Regions from separate parts of the Saccharibacillus sp. WB 17 genome, predicted to be linked through region 1. Evidence: riboswitches for the same ligand, from Rfam matches in the RefSeq annotation. Region 1 holds a riboswitch; the other holds the start of a gene.
What was found. A riboswitch is a leader RNA that binds a small molecule or an ion and turns the genes downstream of it on or off. The one in region 1 is predicted to bind FMN.
Positions count from the first base shown of each region.

Region 2: linked by a shared signal. The riboswitch ahead of FTE24_RS07450 (DMT family transporter) and the one ahead of ribE (riboflavin synthase) in region 1 are both predicted to bind FMN.

Region 1 is NZ_VPFK02000044.1:86,136-98,004, reverse strand. It holds gene lysA (diaminopimelate decarboxylase) at 1-253, shown strand, start outside; gene FTE24_RS20170 (peptidylprolyl isomerase) at 647-1,081, shown strand; gene FTE24_RS20165 (hypothetical protein) at 1,317-1,580, shown strand; FMN riboswitch at 1,734-1,901, shown strand; gene ribE (riboflavin synthase) at 2,339-3,004, shown strand; gene FTE24_RS20155 (bifunctional 3,4-dihydroxy-2-butanone-4-phosphate synthase/GTP cyclohydrolase II) at 3,054-4,358, shown strand; gene ribH (6,7-dimethyl-8-ribityllumazine synthase) at 4,504-4,974, shown strand; gene FTE24_RS20145 (segregation and condensation protein A) at 5,006-5,797, shown strand; gene scpB (SMC-Scp complex subunit ScpB) at 5,766-6,425, shown strand; gene FTE24_RS20135 (pseudouridine synthase) at 6,632-7,381, shown strand; gene FTE24_RS20130 (response regulator transcription factor) at 7,421-8,137, shown strand; gene FTE24_RS20125 (HAMP domain-containing sensor histidine kinase) at 8,139-9,596, shown strand; gene glpK (glycerol kinase GlpK) at 9,708-11,210, shown strand; gene serA (phosphoglycerate dehydrogenase) at 11,384-11,869, opposite strand, start outside.
Region 2 is NZ_VPFK02000015.1:24,010-35,878, forward strand. It holds gene FTE24_RS07430 (DegV family protein) at 1-446, shown strand, start outside; gene FTE24_RS07435 (PAS domain S-box protein) at 575-2,482, opposite strand; gene FTE24_RS07440 (phospholipase D family protein) at 2,750-4,255, shown strand; gene FTE24_RS07445 (alpha/beta hydrolase) at 4,383-5,222, opposite strand; gene FTE24_RS07450 (DMT family transporter) at 5,439-6,422, opposite strand; FMN riboswitch at 6,632-6,789, opposite strand; gene FTE24_RS07455 (acyl-CoA thioesterase) at 7,030-7,560, opposite strand; gene FTE24_RS07460 (beta-mannosidase) at 7,756-10,299, opposite strand; gene FTE24_RS07465 (LacI family DNA-binding transcriptional regulator) at 10,651-11,664, opposite strand; gene FTE24_RS07470 (DUF2161 family putative PD-(D/E)XK-type phosphodiesterase) at 11,848-11,869, shown strand, end outside.

The sequences.
Region 1 (11,869 bases):
CGAGAGCGGCGACATGCTGATCTGGGACGTCGAACTGCCGAAGCCGAATACCGGCGACCTGCTGGCGGTAGCCTGCACCGGCGCGTACAACTACGCGATGGCGAGCAACTACAACCGCATCCGCCGTCCGGCCGTCGTCTTCGTCAAGAACGGCGCGAGCGACCTCGTCGTCCGCCGCGAGAGCCTTGACAACATCACCGGCAACGACGTCATTCCGGCGCGTCTGGAGAAACAGGGCGCGCAGGTCAAATAAAGCGCAAGCAATAACGGGAAGATAACGGGGAGGGGCAGCTTGCGCTGCCTCTTTTCGGTCGGTTCGGCGGCCGTTGAAGCAGACAGGCGAGATTGATTCGCGATTTTTGCGCTTTGCGTCAGATCGGCGAATCGGGCTGCGGGTACGGAAGCAAGCGGCAAATCCGGCGTTTACATTGACAAAAAAGCAGCGTGGCCGAGCAAATTCCGTTTTTGGTCCCTTTACATTGCTTTTTAAGCAGCGTACGTTCCCCTTTTTTGGTTAGACCGCGTTTCGGGTTTTGCTTTGTCCGCTTTTTTCGGGTACACTGGTTAAGGTTGCCGAGGCGCCTTGCGAGGCGGAGTTCGGCCGGATGATACAGACCTCTACAGAAAATTAAGGGAGATGACCATGATGAAAAAAGGATATATCGAGCTTGAAAACGGCGGCAACGTCGAGATCGAATTTTTGCCGGAAGAAGCACCGAACACAGTAGCAAACTTCGAGAAACTGGCAAACTCCGGTTTTTATAACGGCCTGTCTTTCCACCGCGTCATTCCGGGCTTCGTCGCTCAGGGCGGCTGCCCGAACGGCACCGGCACAGGCGGCCCGGGCTGGCAGATCGACTGCGAGACTTCGACGAACGTAACGAAGCATGCCAAAGGCGTTCTGTCGATGGCGCATGCGGGCAAGAACACCGGCGGAAGCCAGTTCTTCGTCTGCTACGGCCCACAGCCGCACCTCGACGGCGTACACACCGTTTTCGGCAAAGTAACCAAAGGCATGGAATTGATCGATGCCGTTAAACCGGGCGACAAGATGAAAGAAGTCAAAGTCGTAACGGAATAGTATCGTCACGGAAAAGTAAATGAACAAACCCAACAGCGATCGGAGGCTTAGGCCTTTTGATCGCTGTTTTTTGTCGTTCGCTTTTACTTGGACTTACAGACGCAGATGTAGAAGACGTTTTTCCAATAAAAAAGCCGCTTCTCCTCAAAATTAACCGTTTTCGCTGAGCATGGTGTATAGTTAAAGCACTTGAATTTTCGCTGCCGCGAACGATAATCGAAAAGGAGTTTTTGATATGCACCGCTTTTTCCAAGTCGGCTACGCCATATTTTTCGTCCTTATTTTATTGATGCTGCTCGTTTTGCCCTGGCCCAACGGCACGGCCATGTATCCGTTTCTGATCCTGGTCATCTGCGCGTGGGGATTTTGGTATTCGGGCAAAAAGCACAAACGCAAGCCCGATCCCAAAGCGCTTCCGAACGCAAGACCGTATGCCGGTTCGAAAGGAAATGCCAAATCGAACGCCAAGTCCAAACCGAATTCCAAATCGAGACGGTAGCGTGCCGATTTTCCAACATCGCGCCTATCGCAGGACTCCAAAAGCTTGTCAGGCCGCGGCCGATAAGCTTTTTTTGGCGTAATTTGCATTTCTTTTCCCGCCATGCTACCATCATAACCAATACCGTATTCCGGTCAGTTGCCGGGTACGCATATACTCTTTCGGGGCGGGGCGAAATTCCCCACCGGCGGTGACGGCGCGCGATTCTTAGGGATCGCCGGCCGAAGTCCGTGACCCGAGCCGTTTGTGTGACGCAGCGGCCCGGTTGACCTGGTGCGATTCCGGGACCGACAGTTACAGTCTGGATGGGAGAAAGAGAAAACGAACCGTCGTATTTGCCTTGCATACGGTTCGGGAACGACGGGCGCAGCCCGGCGATTCTCGAATCCGGCATGGAAACGCGGCACTTCATGTTCGCGCATGAACCGAACGGGCCGATCCGACTTTTTTGTCGCAGGCGCCCGTTGGTTCGTGGTCTGCGCATGCGGGCTGCCGCGTTTGGAATTCGGGCGAATGCAAACGGCAGGATGAAGCCTGTTTGGGCGCACCCTGTTTGTTTGCGTACCGAATTTTCGGCAAATGCAGGATCTTTCGATTTTCAATCCCAAGCCCCGTCCCCGGATCTTTTTGCCGGGTGCGGGGCTTTTTGCATGTGTGATAGCGGCATGTACCGAAAAAGAGCGCTCTGGAGCGGTATGAAGATGTAGAAGATTCAAGAAGATTCAAGCGGAAAAAGAGAAGTCAAGGAGGATCTGCGCATGTTTACCGGACTGATCGAAGAAGTAGGCAGCCTGCGGCGCGCCGAGCGGCGCGGAGAAGCGATGGTATTGACTCTCGGCGCCAAAAAAGTGCTGGAGCACGTCGCGATCGGAGACAGTATCGCCGTGAACGGCGTCTGCCTGACCGTCACGAGCTACGGCAAAGATTCGTTCACCGTCGATGTGATGCCGCAGACGTACCGCAGCAGCAATCTGAGCACGCTCGGCAGCGGCAGCCCGGTCAATCTGGAGCGGGCACTGGCGGCCAACGGACGCTTCGGCGGACATATCGTGCAGGGGCATGTCGACGGAACCGCTTCGATCGTGTCGGTCGAGCAGGACCAGAATGCCGTCGTGTTCACGCTGAAAGCGGACGATCCGCATCTGATGCGCTACGTCATCGGCAAAGGCTCGATCGCGATCGACGGCATCAGCCTGACCGTAATCCATGCGGAGGACGGATATTTCGGCGTCTCGATCATCCCGCACACGCTGGGCGAGACGTCGCTGAGCCGCAAAAAGGCAGGCAGTTCCGTTAACGTCGAATGCGATATTTTGGGCAAATACGTTGAACATCTGCTCGGCTTCGGGCAAAAAGAGAAAGCGGGAGCGAAGACGTTCTCCGCAATCGACGAAAGCTTCCTGTCGCGGCACGGATACTCCTGAACACCCTGCACGGCCGAGAGCTTGAACGAAAGACGGAGGAGGAGACAACATGGACGAACGATTTGCTTTCGACGAGATCGACGACGCGCTGGCGGATCTGAAATCCGGCAAAATCGTGCTGGTCGTCGATGACGAAGACCGCGAGAACGAAGGCGATTTTATCGCGCTGGCCGACCGGGTAACGCCGGAAGTCATCAACTTCATGATTACCGAAGGGCGCGGCCTTGTGTGCCTGCCGATTACACGCGAACGCGCGGTGCTGCTGGAACTCGATCCGATGACGACGCGCAACACGGACTTTCACGGGACGGCGTTCACGGTGTCGGTCGACCATATGGAGACGACGACCGGCATTTCGGCGCATGAGCGCGCCGTGACGGCCCGGGCAATCGCGCGGCTTGAGACGACGGCCGACGATTTCCGGCGTCCGGGGCATATGTTCCCGCTGATCGCCAAAGACGGCGGCGTGCTGCGGCGGGCCGGCCATACGGAAGCGGCGGTCGATCTGGCCCGCTTGAGCGGGGCGGAGCCGGCGGGCGTCATCTGCGAAGTGATCAAGGAAGACGGGACGATGGCCCGGCTGCCGGACCTGGTCGATCTGGCGAAGAAATGGAATATGAAGCTGATCAGTATCAAAGATCTGATCCAGTACCGCAGCGAACGCGAGCAGTTGGTCCGGCGCGAAGTGGAAGTCAAGCTGCCGACGGAGTTCGGCGAATTCCGCGCCGTCGCCTACAGCAACAAGATCGACGACAAGGAACATATCGCGCTCGTCAAAGGGCAGATCGATCCGGATTCCCCGGTGCTCGTCCGCGTGCATTCCGAATGTCTGACCGGCGACGTGTTCCATTCGCAGCGCTGCGACTGCGGACCGCAGTTCGACGCCGCGATGCGCCGGATCGAAGCCGAAGGCTCCGGCGTGCTGCTGTACATGCGCCAGGAAGGCCGCGGCATCGGATTGATCAACAAGCTCAAAGCGTACAAGCTGCAGGAAGAAGGACTGGATACGGTCGACGCGAACCGCGCGCTCGGCTTCGCGGCCGACCTGCGCGAATACGGCATCGGCGCCCAGATCCTGAGCGATCTCGGCGTCAAGCGCATTCGCCTGCTGACGAACAATCCGCGCAAGATCAAAGGGCTGCAGGGACACGGGCTCGGCATCGTGGAGAGAGTACCGATCCAGATGGAGGAGAACGCCGACAATGCCGGCTACCTGCATACGAAGCAAAGCAAATTGGGCCATTTGACCAACTTCGGCCTGAACGGCCCGGGCGGGCACACGGCGCCCGGCGAGCTTGAAGCGCTGGAGCAGAACGAGACGCCGAGCCCGCCGGAGAACGGGGCAAGACTGTAAAGACCGGACGTTTCGCGCAAGCCCGGCTTCGCGGCCGAAGCGGGATGACGGCGTGATTGCGGCACGATTAATGAGGAAATTTGTAAAACGAAGGCTACAAACCGGTCAATCTGGTATACAATAGACAAAGGATGGTTGATGACAAATGGCAAACGTATATGAAGGACACTTGGTTTCGCAGGGATACAAATTCGGGATCGTCGTCGGCAGATTCAACGAGTTCATTACGGCGAAGCTGCTGTCGGGCGCGCTCGACGCGTTGAAGCGCCACGGCGCGGAAGACGACGACGTGGACGTGGCCTGGGTTCCGGGCGCGTTCGAGATTCCGCTCATCGCGCAAAAAATGGCGGAGAGCGGCAAGTACGACGCGATCATTACGCTCGGTACGGTAATCCGCGGATCGACGACGCATTACGATTATGTCTGCAACGAAGTGGCGAAAGGCGTGTCCGCGATCAATTTGAAAACGGGCGTTCCGACGATCTTCGGCCTCGTCACCACCGAAAATATCGAACAGGCGATCGAGCGTGCGGGTACGAAAGCCGGCAACAAAGGCTGGGATTCGGCGCTTGCGGCGCTTGAAATGGCCAGCCTGAGCCGTCAGTTCAAAGGCTGACCGTTCGCAATACAGGCGGAGGGGAAACGGCTTGACTGTACTTTACAAACTGGAATCGTTCGAAGGTCCGCTCGACCTGCTGCTGCATCTGATCGACAAGTCGGAGATCGATATTCAACAGATCTCCATCAGCATGATCACGGAACAGTATATGGGCTACCTGCGCAGCATGCAGGAGCTGGAGCTGGAAGTGACGAGCGAATTCCTCGTGATGGCGGCAACGCTGCTCGCGATCAAGAGCAAACTGCTGCTTCCCAAACCTCCGGTGATGGATATGGACGAATACGATTTCTACGAAGAGGAAGAATCCGATCCGAGGGAAGACCTGATTCGCCGGTTGACCGAATATCGGAAGTATAAGAGCATTGCGGGTCTGCTGCACGAGAAAGAGCACGAGCGGGGCCGCATCTATATTCGCGAGCCCGACGATCTGGCTCCGTTCCTGCCCGCGGAAGACGACAATCCGCTGGAAGGGCTGCATATGTCCGATCTCGTATCGGCGCTGCAGCGCGCCCTGCAGCGGGCCGATCGCAAACCGACGGTTGCCCGTATCCGCCGCGACGAGATTTCGGTCCGGGATCGGATGCGGGAATTGGAAGGGGCGCTTCGCGGAGCGGGACCGGGTGGCAGAATCTTGTTTTCGAGCGTGTTGAACGAACGGATGTACAGACAGGAGATCGTCGTGACGTTCCTCGCCGTACTCGAACTGATGAAGATGAAGCAGGTGAGCTGCTATCAGGATCGGCTGTTCGACGACATCGTAATGGAGTGGAGAGGGGAAACGGCGTCAAATGGATTTGCAGACGTTGAAGTCGATTATTGAAGGCCTCCTGTTTTTGGCGGGGGATGAAGGCTTGACCGTGCGGCAGATAGCCGAGATCACGGAGAACAAACCGGGCGAAGCCCAAAAAGCGGTCGAGAGTCTCCAGCGCGATCTGCGCAAGGCGGGGCGGGGCGTGCGGGTGACGAAGCTTGCCGGCGCGTACCATCTGGCGACGCTGCCGGAACATTCGGAATATTTCGAACGGCTGGCTTATTCGCCGTCGCGCGCGACGCTGTCGCAGGCGGCGCTGGAGACGCTGGCGATCGTCGCTTACCGTCAGCCGATCACGCGGATCGAGATCGAAGAGATCCGCGGGGTCAAGTCCGAACGGGCGATCCATACGCTGACGAACAAAAATTTGATCGTCGAGACCGGGCGAGCCGATGCGATCGGACGTCCGATCCTGTACGGGACGACCAAAGGTTTCCTCGACCACTTCGGGCTCGGCGGACTGGAAGAACTGCCGGACGCTTCGGCGTTCGAAGCGATGATTGCTTCGGAAGACGAAGAACGGCTGCTGTTCGGCGGTCCCGCCGGATCGGCGCAGGCCGAAGCCGAACAAGAAGAACCGCCTGGCCTGCTGTGGGCGGACGGTTCGGAGCGGGAGCCGGAAGAAGAAGGCGGGTAACGGCCGCCTGCCGCGACGTTGTCTTGGGCCCTTCCCGCATCAGGGAAAGGGCCCTGTTTTCGCTGTCTGCCGCGCCCGTTCTCGCAATCCGGTTTTCCGAGGCAGCAGTGTCTTTGCAAGGCGGACAAGCGCCGCAAAAACGCACGGTTGAACTTGTGGTTTCTGAACTCTATAGGTATGATGAAAGATGAGGTGACTGGATGACTATGGAACGATTACAGAAAATTTTGGCCCAGGCGGGCGTGGCTTCGAGACGAAAATGCGAGGAACTCATCCTGGCGGGCAAAGTCGAGGTGAACGGCGAAATCGTAACGACGCTTGGCACAAAAGCCGACCCGAACGTCGACGAGATCACGGTCAGCGGCCGGGCGATCAAAGCGCAGCAGAAGCTGTATTTGATGTTCAACAAGCCCAAAGGCGTCATTACGAGCGCGACCGATCCCGAAGGCCGCAAGGTCGTAACCGATTACATCAAAGGGATCAAGGAACGCGTCTATCCGGTAGGCCGTCTGGACTACGACTCGGAAGGGCTGCTGCTGCTGACGAACGACGGCGATCTGGCCCAGAAGCTGACGCACCCGAGCCATCACGTGCCGAAGACCTACCTGGCTACGGTAGAAGGCATTCCGCACGGCGATTCGCTCGAGAAACTGAGACGGGGCATTCAGCTGGAAGACGGCATGACCGCTCCGGCGCAGCTTGAATATTACGACGTGGACCAGCAGAAAAAGCAGGCGACGATCCGCATCACGATCTATGAAGGCAAGAACCGTCAGGTTCGGCGGATGTTCGACGCGATCTCGCACCCGGTCAAACGGCTCAAGCGGATCTCGATGGGCAACCTGTTTTTGCAAAACCTCAAGCGCGGCCTGCATCGCCCGCTGACGGCAAACGAAATCAACGAGCTGAAGCAGCTTTCGGAAATTACGCACGAGAGAGAAACGCCGGACAAGTAACATTTCCGCGCATACCGTTGACGAAAGGATTGTTGCATCGTGGCTGATCAAAAAGAGCGAATTCTCGTAGTGGACGACGAAGAAAGAATCCGGCGTTTGCTTCGCATGTATTTGGAAAAAGAAGGCTATGAGATCGAAGAAGCGGAGGACGGCGAGAGCGCTCTGCAAAAAGCGACGGAAGGCGATTACACGCTCGTTATTCTCGACGTCATGCTGCCCGGCATCGACGGCGTGGAAGTGTGCGCGCGCCTGCGCCAGGTCAAATCGACGCCCGTGCTGATGCTCACCGCCAAAGGCGAGGAAGTCAACCGGGTGCAGGGCTTCGAAGTCGGCGCCGACGATTACGTCGTCAAGCCGTTCAGCCCGCGCGAAGTGATTTACCGGGTCAAAGCGATTCTGCGCCGTTCTTCGGCGACCGCCTATCTGACCAAAGAAAGCGGAACGAGCAACAACATCGTATTCCCGCACCTGACGATCGAGCACGATGCGCACCGCGTGCTGGCCGGGGGGCACGAAGTGGGACTGACTCCCAAAGAGTACGAACTGCTGCATTATCTGGCCGTGTCGCCGGACAAGGTCTTCTCCCGGGAAGAGCTGCTCAAGGACGTGTGGAACTACGAATTTTTCGGCGATCTGCGCACGGTCGATACCCACGTCAAACGGCTGCGCGAAAAGCTGAACAAAGTGTCGCCCGATTCGGCTTCCATGATTACGACCGTCTGGGGCGTCGGCTACAAACTCGAGGTTCCGAAGTAAGATGATCGGGTGGAGAGAAAGAGTCGGCAAACTGTGGCAGACGCTGGTTGGCAAGCTGTGGCTGACGATCATTGCGCTCGTCGCGTGCGTGCTGCTGACTCTGGGCTTTTTCCTGCTGCCTTACGTCGATATCGCCTTCGCCAACTCGGCGGCCGTCAAGCGGATGCTCATCTACGTGGGCGTGATCGGCTTTTCCATGACGACCGTCTTTGCGTTGTTCCTGCTCAAAAAGATCACGCAGCCGATGCGCCAGCTGATCGACGCGGCGGATTCGATCCGTCAGGGCGATTACGGCACGCGCGTGCATCTGGACGCCCACGACGAGATCGGGGAGCTGGCCAGCACGTTCAACCTGATGGCGGCCCGGCTCGAGGAGAATATTCGCGACCTGAATATCGAAAAAGAACAGTTGGCCGGCGTACTGCGCAGCATGAGCGACGTCGTGATGACGTTCGACCGCGAAGGTACGGTGCAGTTGACCAATCCGGCCGGCGACCGCCTGCTGGAAGACTGGAAAGCGATCAGTTGGCGCGACGACCAGACGGAATCGTCCGAGGCAGTACGCTCCACGATTCCCGAACCGCTGTATCCGCTGTTCGAGCAGGTGCGCAAGACGCTTGAAGACCGCAGCGCCAACGTGCTCGTTCGCCAGAGCGTCTGGGCCGTCAACATGGCGCCGCTGTTTCTGGACAACGAAGTGCGCGGCGTCGTGGCCGTTCTGCGCGACGTGACCCAGGCCGTCAACATGGAGAAAATGCGCAAAGATTTCGTCGCGAACGTGTCGCACGAAATTCGTACGCCGCTGTCCATGATGCAGGGATACAGCGAAGCGCTGCTCGACGGCTTCGCCGACTCGCCGGAAGAGCAGAGCGAACTGCTGCACGTCATCCATGACGAATCGCTGCGAATGGGACGGTTGGTCAAAGACCTGCTGGATCTGGCGCGGATGGAAGCCGGGCATACCGATATGACGCGAACCCGCGTCGAGATCGGCGAACTCGTCGAACGGGTATACCGGAAGTTTGCCGTGCGCGCCAAAGAAGGCGAGCTGGATTTCCGGCTGGAACGGGCCGAAGGCGAGCTGGTGCTCGAACAGGCCGACGAAGACCGGTTGGAGCAGGTCGTGACCAATCTGCTCGATAACGCGTTCCGGCATACGCCGTCCGGGCGCGGCGTGCTGATTGCGGTCAAGCCGACGCTCGCCGATCGGGAAGCGATGACGATCTACGTGGCGGACGAAGGACACGGCATTCCGGCCGAAGACGTGCCGTACATTTTCGACCGGTTCTACAAAGCCGACAAAGCGCGGACGAGAGCTTCTTCCGGCGGGACAGGGCTTGGCCTTGCGATCGTCAAAAACATCGTGGACGCGCACGGAGGAAGCATTCAGGTCGAAAGCGTTCTCGGCGAAGGCACCAAATTTCGCGTCATCCTGCCGAAAAACGGCAAAAGTGGTTGATTTTCGTTCCCGACAAGAGGCGCAAAAAGGTATGAACCCTAACGTGTCCGGAGTCTCCGGCACGTTATTCTTCAATCAAAAAAGGGAAAGCGATTGAAAGGAGGAGCCACGATGAGCGGCACCTATATTTTGGCGTTGGATCAGGGGACGACGAGTTCCCGGGCGATCTTGTTCGATGGGGAAGCGCGTCCGATCGCTTCCGGGCAGCGGACGTTCGAGCAGCATTTCCCGGTACCGGGACAGGTTGAACACGATCCGGAAGCGATCTGGGACAGCCAGCTGGAAGCGGCGCGCGAAGCGATTGCCGTGTCCGGCGTCGAAGCGAAGCATATTGCGGCGATCGGCATCACGAATCAGCGCGAGACGACGCTCGTCTGGGAACGCGCAAGCGGCCGTCCGATCGGCCCGGCTATCGTCTGGCAGGATCGCCGGACGGCGCCCCTGTGCGAAGAACTCAAAAAGCGCGGTCTGGAACACTATATCCGGCAGACGACCGGACTTGTGGTCGACGCGTATTTTTCGGCGACGAAGATCGCCTGGATGCTCGACCATATCCCGGGAGCGAGGCAGCGGGCGGAAGCGGGGGAACTGCTGGCCGGCACGGTCGATACGTGGCTGATCTGGAAATTGACCGGCGGAAAATCGCATGTGACGGACGTGACGAATGCGTCGCGCACGATGCTGTTCGATATCGGCCGCCTCGATTGGGATCAGCGTCTGCTGCAGGAACTGAACATTCCCGTTTCAATGCTGCCGCAGGTGCTGATGTCCGGGGCGGACTTCGGCGTGACGCTGCCTCAATGGTTCGGGGGCGCCGAAATTCCGATCGCTTCCGTGCTCGGCGATCAGCAGGCCGCCCTGTTCGGGCATGCGTGCGTGGAAGCCGGACATGCCAAAAACACGTACGGAACCGGCTGCTTCATTCTGCTCAACACGGGCAGCGAGCGGGTGGAATCGACGCACGGCCTGTTATCGACCATCGCATGGGGCTGGAGAGACGAACTGCATTACGCGCTCGAAGGCAGCGTGTTCGTGGCCGGAGCGGCCGTGGAATGGCTGCGCGACGGGCTGAACCTGATCGAAGATCCGGCGGAGTCCGAAACGCTGGCGGCCGGTGTGCCGGACTCGGGCGGCGTCGTGATCGTGCCGGCGTTTACCGGGCTGGGTGCCCCGTACTGGGACATGTACGCGCGCGGCGCGATCTTCGGGTTGACGCGGGGGACGCGTCCGGGGCATATCGCCCGGGCGACGCTGGAGTCGCTTGCGCTTCAGACGCGGGACGTGACCCAGGCGATGGAAAAAGACTCGGGCATTCCGCTGCGCGAACTGCGCGTCGACGGCGGGGCGGTCCGCAACAACATTCTGATGCAGTACCAGGCCGACGTGCTGGGGCTGGAAGTCGTCCGCACCGAGCAGTCGGAGACGACGGCGCTCGGCGCCGCGATGCTCGCCGGTTTGCAGTGCGGCATCTGGGAGCGCAGCCAGTTCCGCTCGTTCAATCCGCCCGGTGCCCATTTTCGTCCGAGGATGGACGCGAAAAAGCGGGAAAGCATCTACAGACGCTGGCAAAACGCGATCGAGCGCACGCGCGGTTGGGAAGAAGAGGAAGACTGAGCGTTCGTCCAGGCGCAAGCCAGAACATTTCAAACCGAAAAGCAGCCCCCGCCGGATTCGGCAGGGGCTGTTTTTTTTAACTGACAAGTGTTCGTTCAAAAGATATTCCGTCCGACGCTTCAAGCCTGCCTTCCGTTCGGGAGCGCAGGGAAAGCGTCGTCGGCCGCGGAACGTTAGAGGGAGATCTCCTGAGCCGAGTTGATCGCTTCCAGACCGACGAGTTCGGTCAGCACGTTCTTCGGCACTTCTTTGTCGACGCTCAGCAGCATGACCGCTTCGCCGCCGACCACTTTGCGTCCGACCTGCATCGTCGCGATATTGACTTCGTTGCGGCCGAGCAGCGTACCGACGTTGCCGATGATGCCCGGTTGGTCATTGTGCGAGATCAGGATCTGATGGTTGTCCGGCGCCGAGTCGATCGGGAATTCGTTGACCTGCACGATCCGTTCGCCGTAGCCGTACAGCAGCGTGCCCGCGACGGAACGTTCCGCGTTGGTCTGCTCGACGAGCGTGACCGTGATCAGGTTCGTGAAGCCTTTGGTGGCGGACGAGCTGCTCACCTGCACGTTCAGGTCGCGGATCTTGGTCAGGTGCAGCGAGTTGACGATATTGACTTCGCTGCCCAGGTGGCGCGACAGCACGCCTTTGACGATATAACG
Region 2 (11,869 bases), on a different contig from region 1:
CCGTCGAAGCCGGCATGGACGTTCCGGAGATCGTACATATGCTGCAGCTTGCGCTGCCCGGCATCGAGACGGAATTCGCGATCGACACGCTCGAATATTTGCACAAAGGCGGCCGCTGCTCGGGCATGCAGAACCTGATCGGCAGCCTGCTCAGCATCCGTCCGATCATCAAAGTGATCGACGGCGCGATGACGCCGGCTTACAAAGTCCGGGGCAAACGCGAGAAAGCGCTGGATAAAATGCTGCAAAACCTGCTCGCCAACAAAGACCGGCTGGACGGTCCCGTCGCTGTCGTGCACGCGGATGCGGAGCAGGACGCCCTGCGCCTGCGCAAAACGATCCTGCGCGAGACGGGCGCCCGCGAAGTGCTGCTGTGCACCGCCGGCTGCGTCATCTCCACCCACTGCGGACCGGGCACGCTCGGCTTGATGTATGCGTTAAAATAAAAGCCGAACCGCAAACGGCGGCGCAATCCTCTGAGGATTGCGCCGCCGTTTTTGCGTTGCCTGCCGTTATCATGCACGCCGCCGCGCCGTCTTCGCGTCTAACGCCGTTCCGCTCTGCCGCCCGCCGCTCAGGCTTCGCCCAGCAGCGGCAGCGCAAACGAAAAGACCGATCCTTCGCCTTCGCTGCTCTCGGCCCAGATCGTGCCGCCCATACGCTCGATCCACCGTTTGCAGATCGCAAGGCCAAGTCCCGTGCCTTCGTAACGGCGGTCCATCGCCGAATGGATCTGCGAGAACGGCTGGAACAGCAGCTCCATTTTGTCCGCCGGAATGCCGATTCCGCTGTCGCGCACGTCGACCTTCAGCACGTACCGGAGCGGTTCGCCGTCGTCCGTCCCCGGCCGCATCACGCAGTCGGCTGTCACGACGATGCGGCCTCTCGGCGTAAATTTGACCGCGTTGCCGACCAGGCCGACCAGAATCTGCCGCAGCTTGCCGGCATCGCCGACGAGCCGCTTCGGGAAAGCTTCGCCGAAGCGCAGATCCAGCTCCACCCCGGAAGCTTCCGCCTGGACGGAGAAAGACGCCACCGCTTTTTCAAGCAGCAGCCGGGCATCGAACGATTCGCGTTCGAACGTCAGGCTGCCGCTCTCGGCCGCGTTGAAATCGAGAATCCGGTCGACGACGACCTGAAGGCCGAGACCGCTGAGGCGCAGCACTTCCATATAATCGCGCTGCTCTCCCGTCAGCATCGTATCGGACATGAGATCGGCCATGCCGAGTACCCCGTTCAGCGGCGTGCGGATCTCATGGCTCATAAGGCTGAGGAACTCGGTCTTGGCGGCAAGTCCCCGCTGCGCTTCGTTCTTCTGCCGAACGATCTCGCTCTGGCTCGTCACGTCCTTGAACACGACGACGGCGCCGGCCGGTTCGCCGTTCTCGAACAGCGGATTGACCCGGTATTCGACCAGCAGGCTCGTTCCGTCTTTGCGCCAGAACACTTCGCCTTCGACGAAACAGGAATCGCCCTGCCGGATCGAGCGGTGGATCGGGCATTCCTCGATCGGATACGGAGTGCCGTCGGAACGGCTGTGGTGAATCAGGTCGTGGTTATAGACGTTTTCGAATTCGCCGCTTGCGTAACCGAGCATACGGGCTCCCGCCCGGTTGATAAAGATCGAACGTCCTTCGCGGTTGATCTCGAAAATGCCTTCGGATACCCCGTTCAGAATGGACGTATACTGCTCGGTCAGTTCGCGGCTGCGCTGCATCTGCCGTTTCCACTCGGTGATGTCCAGCGCGATCATATAGACGCCGAGCGTCTCGCCGTCCACGATGATCGGCAGCACCGTCAGATTAACGTCGATGCGCTGGCCGTCTTTGGCTTGCACCTGCGTCTCGAAATTGCCCGACTCGCCGCGGAACGTGCGCTCGAAGCGCTCCCGCAGCCGCTCCGTCGTCTCGGCCGGAAAAAAGTTCAGGTACGGCCGCCCGGACAGTTCGCCGCTCGCGTATCCGGTCATCGCTTCCAGGTTCGGGTTGACCGACAAACAGCGGCCTTCCGCATCGAACGACAAAATGCCGGCCGGATTGTATTCGAACAACGACCGGTACAGCTTCTCCTGCTTTTTCAGCTTCCGGTTTTTGTCTTCGGCTTCCGTGATGTCTTTGGCAATGCCGTAGATGCCGACCCGCCGTCCTTCCTGTTCGATCGCCACGTAAGTGACCGCGAGGGTCCGCAGGCTGCCGCTTTTGCTCACGATGTTCAGCTTGAATTCCAGGTGCTTCTGCTCATTCATCGCGCCGCGGCCGACCCGGCTCCGTTCGTATTCGCCGTCCCGGTAAAGCTCCCGCAAATCCATCGCCTGCAGCTCTTCCAGCGTGTAGCCGCTAATGCGCTCGGTCGCGGGATTTGCGTAAATCAGTTGTCCCGCCATGTTCATCACGTAGATGGCGTCGGGATGATATACGAACAGCGGACGATAAATTTCACTCTCCGCAAACGTTTCTCCTAACAAATCGAATGGATTTTTCAAAGCCGACTCCCTTTCATTTTTGCATAATCCGTAAAACGGCCTAATCCAACTGCATACCCCGTATTTTATCTCAAATTTTGTATAAAAAATAGGGGAAATCCAGTTGCCGGCCTCTTTTGCATCTTCCCTTCCCCGGGAGTGCTTCATTTAGCTTGCTTGTTGTTATATACAGTTAGCGCGATTGTGCAAGCTTGCCCATCGCAAAGGGAAGGATGAACGGGGATGCGAAACGAAGAATCATGGACGACGCACCGCAGCTCGACCATCATGCGGGCGGCGGGAAAACACAAAGAAACCAGGCACAGACCGGGCAGGCGCGCCCGGGGTTCCCGGGCTCCTTTTTCCGGGGGACGGATCATTCGCACCGCGCTCCTGCTGCTCGTCGTATGGCTGCTGGCGGTCATCGTCTACCAGATGAACAAACCGCTGCCGGACGGCGTTTCGTACGCAAGCCCCGTCTATCGCACGGACCGGGTCGATTTTCTGTACGACCTCACGTATCCGGCGCAGACGCGCGAGTTTACGCAGGAGAGGCAAATTTTTGACCGGACGATCGAGCTGATCGGCGAAGCGGAACGGTTTATCGTCATCGACGTTTTTCTGTTCAACGATTACACGCACGAAGACCAGCAGTATCCCAAAGTCAGCGCCAAGCTGGCCAAAGCGCTGATCGAACGCAAACAGGCGGTGCCCGAGCTCGATATCGTGTTCATCACGGACGAGGTCAATACCAACTACGGTTCGGCGCCGAACGCCCTGCTCGAAAACCTCAAGCAGGCCGGCATCCGGGTGGTCATTACCGACGTCGATCCGCTGCGCGATTCCACGCCGGCCTATTCGGCGGTCTGGCGCACGTTTATCCAGTGGTTCGGCCAGTCGGGCAGCGGCTGGGTGCCGAACCTGATGGCGACCGAAGGCCCGGACATCACGATGCGTTCGTATCTGAAGCTGCTGAACGTCAAAGCGAACCATCGCAAAGCGTTTATCACGGAGAAAAGCGCGATCGTCTCCAGCGGCAATATCCACGATGCCAGCGCCTACCATTCGAATATCGCGCTTGAAGTCGACGGCCCGATCATCGGCGACATGCTTCAAGCGGAGCAGGCGGTGCTCGACATGTCGGGCGGCGGCACGCTTCCGGTCTATACGGCCGACGAGGGGGCGGGCGCCGACGGCCAATATGCGGTGCAGTATTTGACGGAAGGCAAAGTGTACGACCGGGTGCTGCAGGAGATCGACAGCGCCGTGTCCGGCGATACGATCTGGATGGGCATGTTCTATCTCGCGGACAAAAAAGTGCTGGAAAGACTCGGCGCGGCGGCCGATCGGGACGCGGAAGTGCGGCTCGTGCTCGATCCGAACGAGAACGCGTTCGGCCGGGACAAAATCGGTATCCCGAACCGCCCTGTCGCGGCCGGCCTGCACAAGGAAGCGCCGGACAAAATCGCGATACGCTGGTACAATACGACCAAAGAGCAGTATCATTCCAAAATGATCTTCGTGGACCGTCAAACCGGCGACAGCAGCGTGCTGGCCGGCTCCACCAACTTCACGCCGCGCAATCTGAAAGATTACAATCTGGAGAACGACCTGTTTGTCGAAGCGGCGGCGGACACCGAATTGATGGACGGGATTCGCGCTTATTTCGAGCGGATCTGGACCAACGACGGCGCCGAGTACACGCTCGACCTCGAAGAGCATCTGGAACCGACGACGTGGCTCAAAGACATCGTGTACCGTATTCAGATGCGGGCGGGCTTCACGACGTTCTGATGTTTGGATGCAGCGGAAGATTTAAGCAGACGGAAGATTTGGATTCGATAAAAAAAGGCCCGGCGGAAGTAATCCGCCGGGCCTTTTTTTGTTTGAAATTCACGATTTGCAATTCACGATTTGAAGCTCACGATTTAAGGTGCAGGTCGAAAAATTCGCCGACCTTGTCCAGCACGTCGCCGCGCGTCAGCAGCTCGGCGGTGGAATGGCCCGTGCCTTCCAGCACGCAGAATTCGGAAGGAACGCCGGCTTCCGTCAGCGCATCGTGCAGCAGCTGGCTCTGACGCAGCGGGACGGTCGTGTCGGCATCGCCGTGCATGATCAGGAACGGCGGCACTTCGCGGCCGTCCAGGTAGGCGATCGGATTCGTGCTGCGCGCAAGTTCCGGCTTCATGCGGATCGTGCCGCCGAGCATCATCGCCATGACCGGCATATGGTATTCGCTCTGGAAGTCCAGTTCGATATCGATCGGGCCGCTGAATTCGGCGACCGCCCGCACCCCGGTCGACTGCTGGAGATGGTCGGCCGTCTCGAATTCGGGCGATCCGCCGGTCACGCCCAGCAGCGCCGCCAGCTGTCCGCCGGCGGAATGGCCCCATACGCCGATTCGGTCGGCGTCGATGCCGTATTTGGCCGCATTGGCGCGCAGGAAGCGCAGCGCGCTTTTGGCGTCTTCGATCTGCGCCGGAAAGCGCGCTTCGTGCGCGAGGCGGTATTCGATCGCGGCGACGGCGTAGCCCTGCTCCGCGAAGCGCACGAGCTGCGGCAGGTTCCGCGCCGCGTTGCAGCTGACCCAGGCCCCGCCGACGATCCACAGGATCAGCGGCACGGGCCGGTCGGAAGCCGGCAGCAGCAGGTTCAGGCTGAGCGTCTTGCCGCCCGCGAATTGGGCGAACTGCACGTCCGGAACGAGCCGGACAAACGGACGGTCGGCGCTGACCGCCGACCAGGTATTTTGGGTATTCATGAGAAGTCTCTCCATTTCGTCTATATAAGATAAGCAGGTCATCGACCGTGTTCGTCGGTCCGGCAAAAATTGTGCGAATACGTCTATCATAACATAGCCTCGGCGCACACATCGAACAATTCGGGGCGACCGCCGACAGCCCCGAACGAACGCCCAAAACAAAAGACGTTTCCCGGGCTTTCCCGGCGAAACGTCTGTATGGCTGCACATTTACGGTCAGGCCGCTTGTTGGGACAGGCTCTTGGGCCCGATCTCCTGGGTCTGCTGACGGGAGATAACGAACAGGACCGACCAGATCAGGATAAACCCGACGATCTGCGCCGACGTCACCACTTCCCCGCCGTACAGCCAGTTGATCAGCACCCCGACCATCGGGAAGCTGAGTTCGGCCAGCGTCGCGACCGACGCTTTGGTCGTTTTGAGTCCTTTGTAGTAGGCCAGCAGACTGAGAAGGCCCGGCAGCAGCGCCTGCAGCAGCAGGTTGACGCCGACAAGCGTCAGCGCGATGCCTCCGGCCGGCAGCGCCCAGGCGGCGCCTTCCCCGGCCGTGATCGCCAGCAGAAGCGGCAGCGCCAGAATGAAGCGCAGCGAAGTGACCGTCTCGTATTTGAGCTTGCCGACCATAAAGCGGCCCATGACCGTCGATCCGCCCCACAGGGCGGCGGCGCCCAGCGCGAGCAGGCTGCCGAGCTGGAAAAACTCGCCGGCATGGCCGACCGGCATCGTGAAGCCGAACGTCAGCAGATACGTGCCGAACAGCGCGACCAGCAGCAGCGGGCCGAAGCGGCGCGGCAGCGATTCCTTGAGCATGAAGTGCGCCAGGATGATGGCGAACAGCGGCTGCAGCTTTTGCAGCAGCAGCACCGTGTTGAAGGCGCCGCCCGCATGCTGCAGCGCAAGCGTGAACATCAACGTCGCGAGCGCCGAGCCGCCCCACGAGATAAACAGCAGCGCGCCGACGTGCCGCAGGCCGAGACCTTTCAGTTCCGCGCGGTTTTTCCACAGGATCGGAGTGACGAACAAAGCGATAATGACGTGTTCGAGCAGAACGATCTGCGATGAAGTCATCGATTCCAGCAGCAGGATGCGGAACAGCGGATCGACGCCCCAGAGCGCCGCTCCCAATACGATCAGCCAGAAGCCGCTGCCGGCTCTGGAGAAAAATGAAGATCCGTTCCCTCCCGTGTGTGCTTGACTCAAGTGATTACGATTGTCGGTTGTCATTTCCCTAGTCTCCTCATCCGAATAAGGGGGATCCCGTGCGCAAAAAGCCCCGAAGCCGGAAGATCCGGCGTTCGGGGCGGTTTTTACGTCAATCGAAGGGTCGAGCGGCAGGCCAAATACGCGGCGGGTAGCTGCGGCAGGTTCCATAAATAAACCTGCAGTGTACGTACACCGGCATGCCTGTGCTTGATCTTCTCCCATCCGGACTGTACCGTCGGCTCTGGAATCGCACCAGATCAGTCCCGCGGCTTCTTCTCGAAGACGCCGCGGGAGTCGCGGGCCAAGTTCGCATAAGCGAACCATTACCGCCGGTCGGGAATTTCACCCTACCCCGAAGATCCTTTATTCATTTGTATTTTGATAGTCTTAGTTTAAACCTTTTTCTGTCCGCTGCCTGTGAAAGTTGTCACGGTAGAATCGCCCCGGTCTTTTTTCGTAAAAAGAACATGCGCTTCATTCCGTTTCGCAAACTTTCGCAAGCCCTGCGGCTTTCAGCTCTGGTTACATTCTAAACGATCATTCACACTTTTACAAGTAGGTGAATAAAATAAAGCTGGTTTCTATAAAGCCGGACGTTTCCGCTTCAATCGGCTTCGTGTTCCGGCTCCCACGGATAGCGCGAAGTCAAAAATTCGGCCAACGCGCGGCTCGCTTCGCGGCGCTGCTTGCGCATCAGCGCCCGCTCGGGCGCGCTGTCGTGCAGCTTCTGTTCTTCTTCCGTCTCCGGCACGACGGGCGCGACTTCGATTTTGCGGCCGTGGTCGTCCATCGCGACGAACGTCAGAAACGCCGTGGCCGCGATCTGGCGCTCGCCGCTTTTGAGATCTTCGCGTATGACTTTGACGAAAGTCTCCATCGAGCTGCGGCCTGTCCAGGTGACGAACGCTTCCAGCGTGACGGAATCCGTCATGTAGATCGGGTACAGAAAATCGACGGAGTCCGTCGAAGCGGTAATCGTATTGGCGCGCGACAATTTGGCGGCGGCAATCGACGCGATATCGTCGATATACGCCATCAGCCGGCCGCCGAACAGCGTCTGGTAGCTGTTGACGTCGGTCGGGAACACGCGGGCCATTTTGTAGCTGCGCGTCGTTCGAATCGGTATGGGCTGCATGCTGCACTTCCTTTTTCCTCAGGGTAAACGCTCGTTCGTTCATTATAAGCTTCCACCGATCGGCGGAACAAGTCGGAAGCCCGGTTTGTCTCGTGAACGCCAAACAGCCGCCGTCCCCTGGGGGATCGGCGGCTGCATGCCGGCTTGCCGCAGCGGGCGGAATCTGCGCCCGCGTGGACGCATGAACGCTGCGCGTTACAGCTTGATGAAATCGGCCATCGATTTGACTTCGACGGCTCCGGCGGAGCCGTGGGACAGCGTTCCGTCTTCGCGGCGGGCCTGGAACTCGACCGTGACCGGTTCGCCCGGCACAAGGTCGAAGTAATTGTCCGTGAAGACGCCTTCCGCTTCGGCGGACAGCCAGACCTGCTTGGCCAGCGCGTCCGTCTCCAGCGTGAACGTCGATCGGCCTTCGCCGTCGTCCGTACGGCTGACGACGATATTCGGCGCCGACAGCCCGATTTCGCGCGCGGACACGAAGTAGTGCGTCCGCTGATCGAGAATGCGGCCTCCCTGTTCCAGTTCGGCCACCAGCACCGTGCGCTCCGGCGCTTCCGCGCCGAGCAGCTCGGCCGCTTTGACCGAATACGCTTTGGCGGCGCTGTTCGCGGCCGCTTCGAGATTCAGCACCTGTTCGCCGCGCACGCCGCCGCCGAAGCTGACCAGACGCAGTCTCAGCGACACCGATTCGGCGCTTAAGCCGTCGTTGAGAATATGGAAGTTCAAATCTTCCCCGTTGGTGCCGTCGATCGAGACGGACAGATCGCGGAAGCTGCGGCGCGCGTAGTAATGCAGCGCTTTCCAGCGGCCGTAATAGTCGATGCCCGACCAGGAAGCGACCGGCCAGCTGTCGTTCATCTGCCAGTACAGCGTGCCCATGCAGTACGGCATGCTGCGGCGGTGCGCTTCGATCGCCGACTTCATCGCTTCGGCCTGCAGCACCTGGCTCATGTACAGGAACGAGACGAAGTCTTTCGGTTCCGGCAGGTACTTGTCCATGTATTCCTTGATCAGGAAGTTGCCGCGGCCGTTTTTCTGATGCGCGAGCATGATTTTCGAATCGAGCTGCAGCGCGTCTTCCGGCGCATATTGCAGCACCGATTTGTGCTCGGGGAACGATTGGAAGCCGTATTCGCTCATGAAGCGGCCGATGTATTTGTTATAGTTCTCGAACGGTTCGGAATTGTGCCACACGCCCCAATAATGGATATCGCCTTCCGACGTGCCCGGATGCGCGTGCTGGTTCTCGTCGTTCGACAGCGAGACGAGCGGCGACGAAGGCCAGTATTCCGCGCCCGGCGCAAGCTTGGAGATCGCATTTGGCAGCAGCTGATGGAAAATCGTTTCGTAATCGGCCCAAATGACGTTTTGCTGCTCCGGCGTATAGTCTTTTTTCCAGCCCCAACCGCCGTCCGGAATATAATGCGCCCACGCCGAATCGATCTCGTTGTTGCCGCACCAGAGCACGATGCTCGGATGGTTGCGCAGCCGGCGGACATTGTCTTCGGCTTCGTGGCGAACGCTCTCCAGAAAGTCTTCGTCGCCCGGATACATGCTGCAGGCGAACATGAAGTCCTGCCAGACCATGATGCCGTACTCGTCGCACAGCTCGTAGAAAGCGTCTTCTTCATAGATACCGCCGCCCCACACCCGCAGCATGTTCATGTTCGCTTCGGCCGCGGAGACGATCTCGTACCGGTACCGCTCGCGCGTCACGTCCGTCTCGAAGTTGTCGTTCGGAATATGGTTCGCGCCTTTGGCGAAGACCGGCACGCCGTTCAGCTCGATGTAGAACGAAGCGCCGGCGCCGTCTTTTTCCCGCTTCAGCTTGACGCTGCGCAGGCCGGTCCGTACGCTCTTGGACGCGCTGACCGATTCGCCTTCGAGCAGCTCGGCCTTGAACGTGTACAGATGCGCGTCGCCGAGTCCTCTCGACCACCACAGCTTCGGATCGTCTATCGCGAATTCCAGGCGGACCGTATTGTCGCCGAGACGGATCGCTTCCGTATGCTGGACTTCGAATCCTTCCGCGGACAGGCGCAGCCGGCCTTCGAAATCACGATCCGATTCGATCGTCAGCAGCGCGGTCAGCTTGGCCTGCGACGCGCTTACTTCGTCCTGACGGATACACAGGTCGGTAATGCGCACGCCCGTCCAGCCTTCCAGCCGCACCGCGCGCCAGATGCCGCTCGTGACAAAGCGCGGGCCCCAGTCCCATCCGTAATGATACGGCGCTTTGCGCGCGAACACGCTGACCCGCTTGTCGCCGAGTCCGCCGAGTTCCGATTGGTCGTTGGCGGCAGGCAGCGCGTACCCGAGCCGCTCAAGCTTAGGCAGGTCTTCGTTGATCGGCGAACGGAACACGATGCGCAGCCGGTTCTCGCCTTCCGTCAGATGCGTCTTGACCGGCACATTCCACGTGCGGAACATATTGTCGACGGACAGGATGCGCTGTCCGTTCAGTTCGACGTCCGCATACGTGTCCAGGCCGTCGAACACGAGGCTGAGATTGTCCTGGCGCAGCAGATCGCCGGGCACGGTGAACGCCGTCTCGTACTCCCAGTCGCGCTTGTCGATCCACTGCAAATCATGTTCGTTCGTGCCGTAATACGGATCGGGAATCTGCCCGTTCCGATACAGATCGCTGTGCACGCAGCCCGGCACGACCGCCGGCTGCCATTCCTGCTGTCCGGCTTCCCGGAAAGTCCATTCGTTCAATTCCCATTTGATTTCGTTCAAAATTTGTTCCTCCCCTGCCAAAGTGTAACCGCTTTTACTCTCCTTCACACCGTATCATCCCCCGCGCTGAAATTCAATAAAAGATCTAACTTTTATGCTTATTTTATTTTTTATAACTAACAAAATACTTATAATAGATTTTTGTTAGTATCGGTAAAATAAAAAAAGACCCTGCCGCAAATGGGTAGGGTCTGTGCATCAAGCGATATCCATCGATTCCGGCAAACGGTATTCGCCGATCCGAAAGGATTCGAACCGATTCGCTCTGATCCGATACGAACCGATCCGGCGGTTCGAACCGCGGGGACTACGGACGGATGCGCCGCGGTTCCCGCTTACGGCGCTGCCGGATCAGGACTTGGCGCCGCCCGGCTTGGCCGTCGTGCAGCGGACGACCAGATTCGAAGGTTCCGTGACGACCGGCGGCAGAAAATCCGTGTTCTCGATCATCGTGATCAGCGTCTCGATCGCGTGCGAGCCGATCGAGCGAATATTCTGGTTGATCGTCGTCAGCGCCGGGCTGAAAATTTCCGAATAATACGTATTGTCGAAGCCGACGACGGAAATGTCTTCGGGCACCGACAAGCCGCTGCGGTGAATAACGCTGATAGCGCCGATCGCCATCATGTCCGACGTGCAGACGACGGCCGTCGGGCGTTCCTTAAGCTCCATCAGCTCGTTCATCGCCACCGTTCCGCCTTCCATCGAATAGTCGCTGACTTTGACGTACGATTTGGGAACGTTCAGCTTGTGCGTCTTCATCCCTTCGAGGTAACCTTCGTGGCGCAGGGCGCCGACCGCATTGTCCAGCTCGCCCGAGATGAACGCGATGCGCGAATGGCCGAGTTCGGCCAGATGCGCGACCGCCTGCATCGTGCCCGCTTTGTTCTCGGTCGTAATGTAGCCTGCCCGCGGTCCGCGAATATCCGCGTCGACGAACATGGTCGGAATATCCGATTTGAGCAGTTCTTCCAGATGCGGATCGTCCCGGTCCACGCCGAAGCCGACCACGCCGTCCACGTTCCGGCTCAGGCAGTGCTCCACGAACGAGTAACTGTCGTCGTCGAAACGCGTGGACAGCAGCACGAGGTCGTACCCGCTGTTCTGGAGCGCCGTCTTGATCCCTTCCAGCAGTTCCGTCACGAACGGATTCGTGAACGGCGAAGTGACGAACACGCCGACCGTCCACGAACGCCCTTTGACCAATCCTCTGGCCGCGACGTTCGGATGGTATTTGAGATCCTTGATCGTTTGGCTTACTTTTTTGCGCGTTTTATCGCTCACGTCCGGATAATTGTTAATGACCTTGGAAACGGTTGCAACGGACACGCCCGCTTCTTTGGCTACATCATGAATCGAAGCCATCGCTTTACCTCCTTCCCGGCCGGATTTTGCGTTTTGGCAAGACTCCGTCCGGAAAACCATATTTATTTCTTCTATTATATATAGGTGTCCGTTGCGCGACAAGCTTTTTTGCCAACCGACTGTTTTAGCGGTATGATGAGATATTGAATTTACGCAATTCCACCTGTCAAAGGAGCTTAGAAGATGGCCGTGAAATACGAAACGG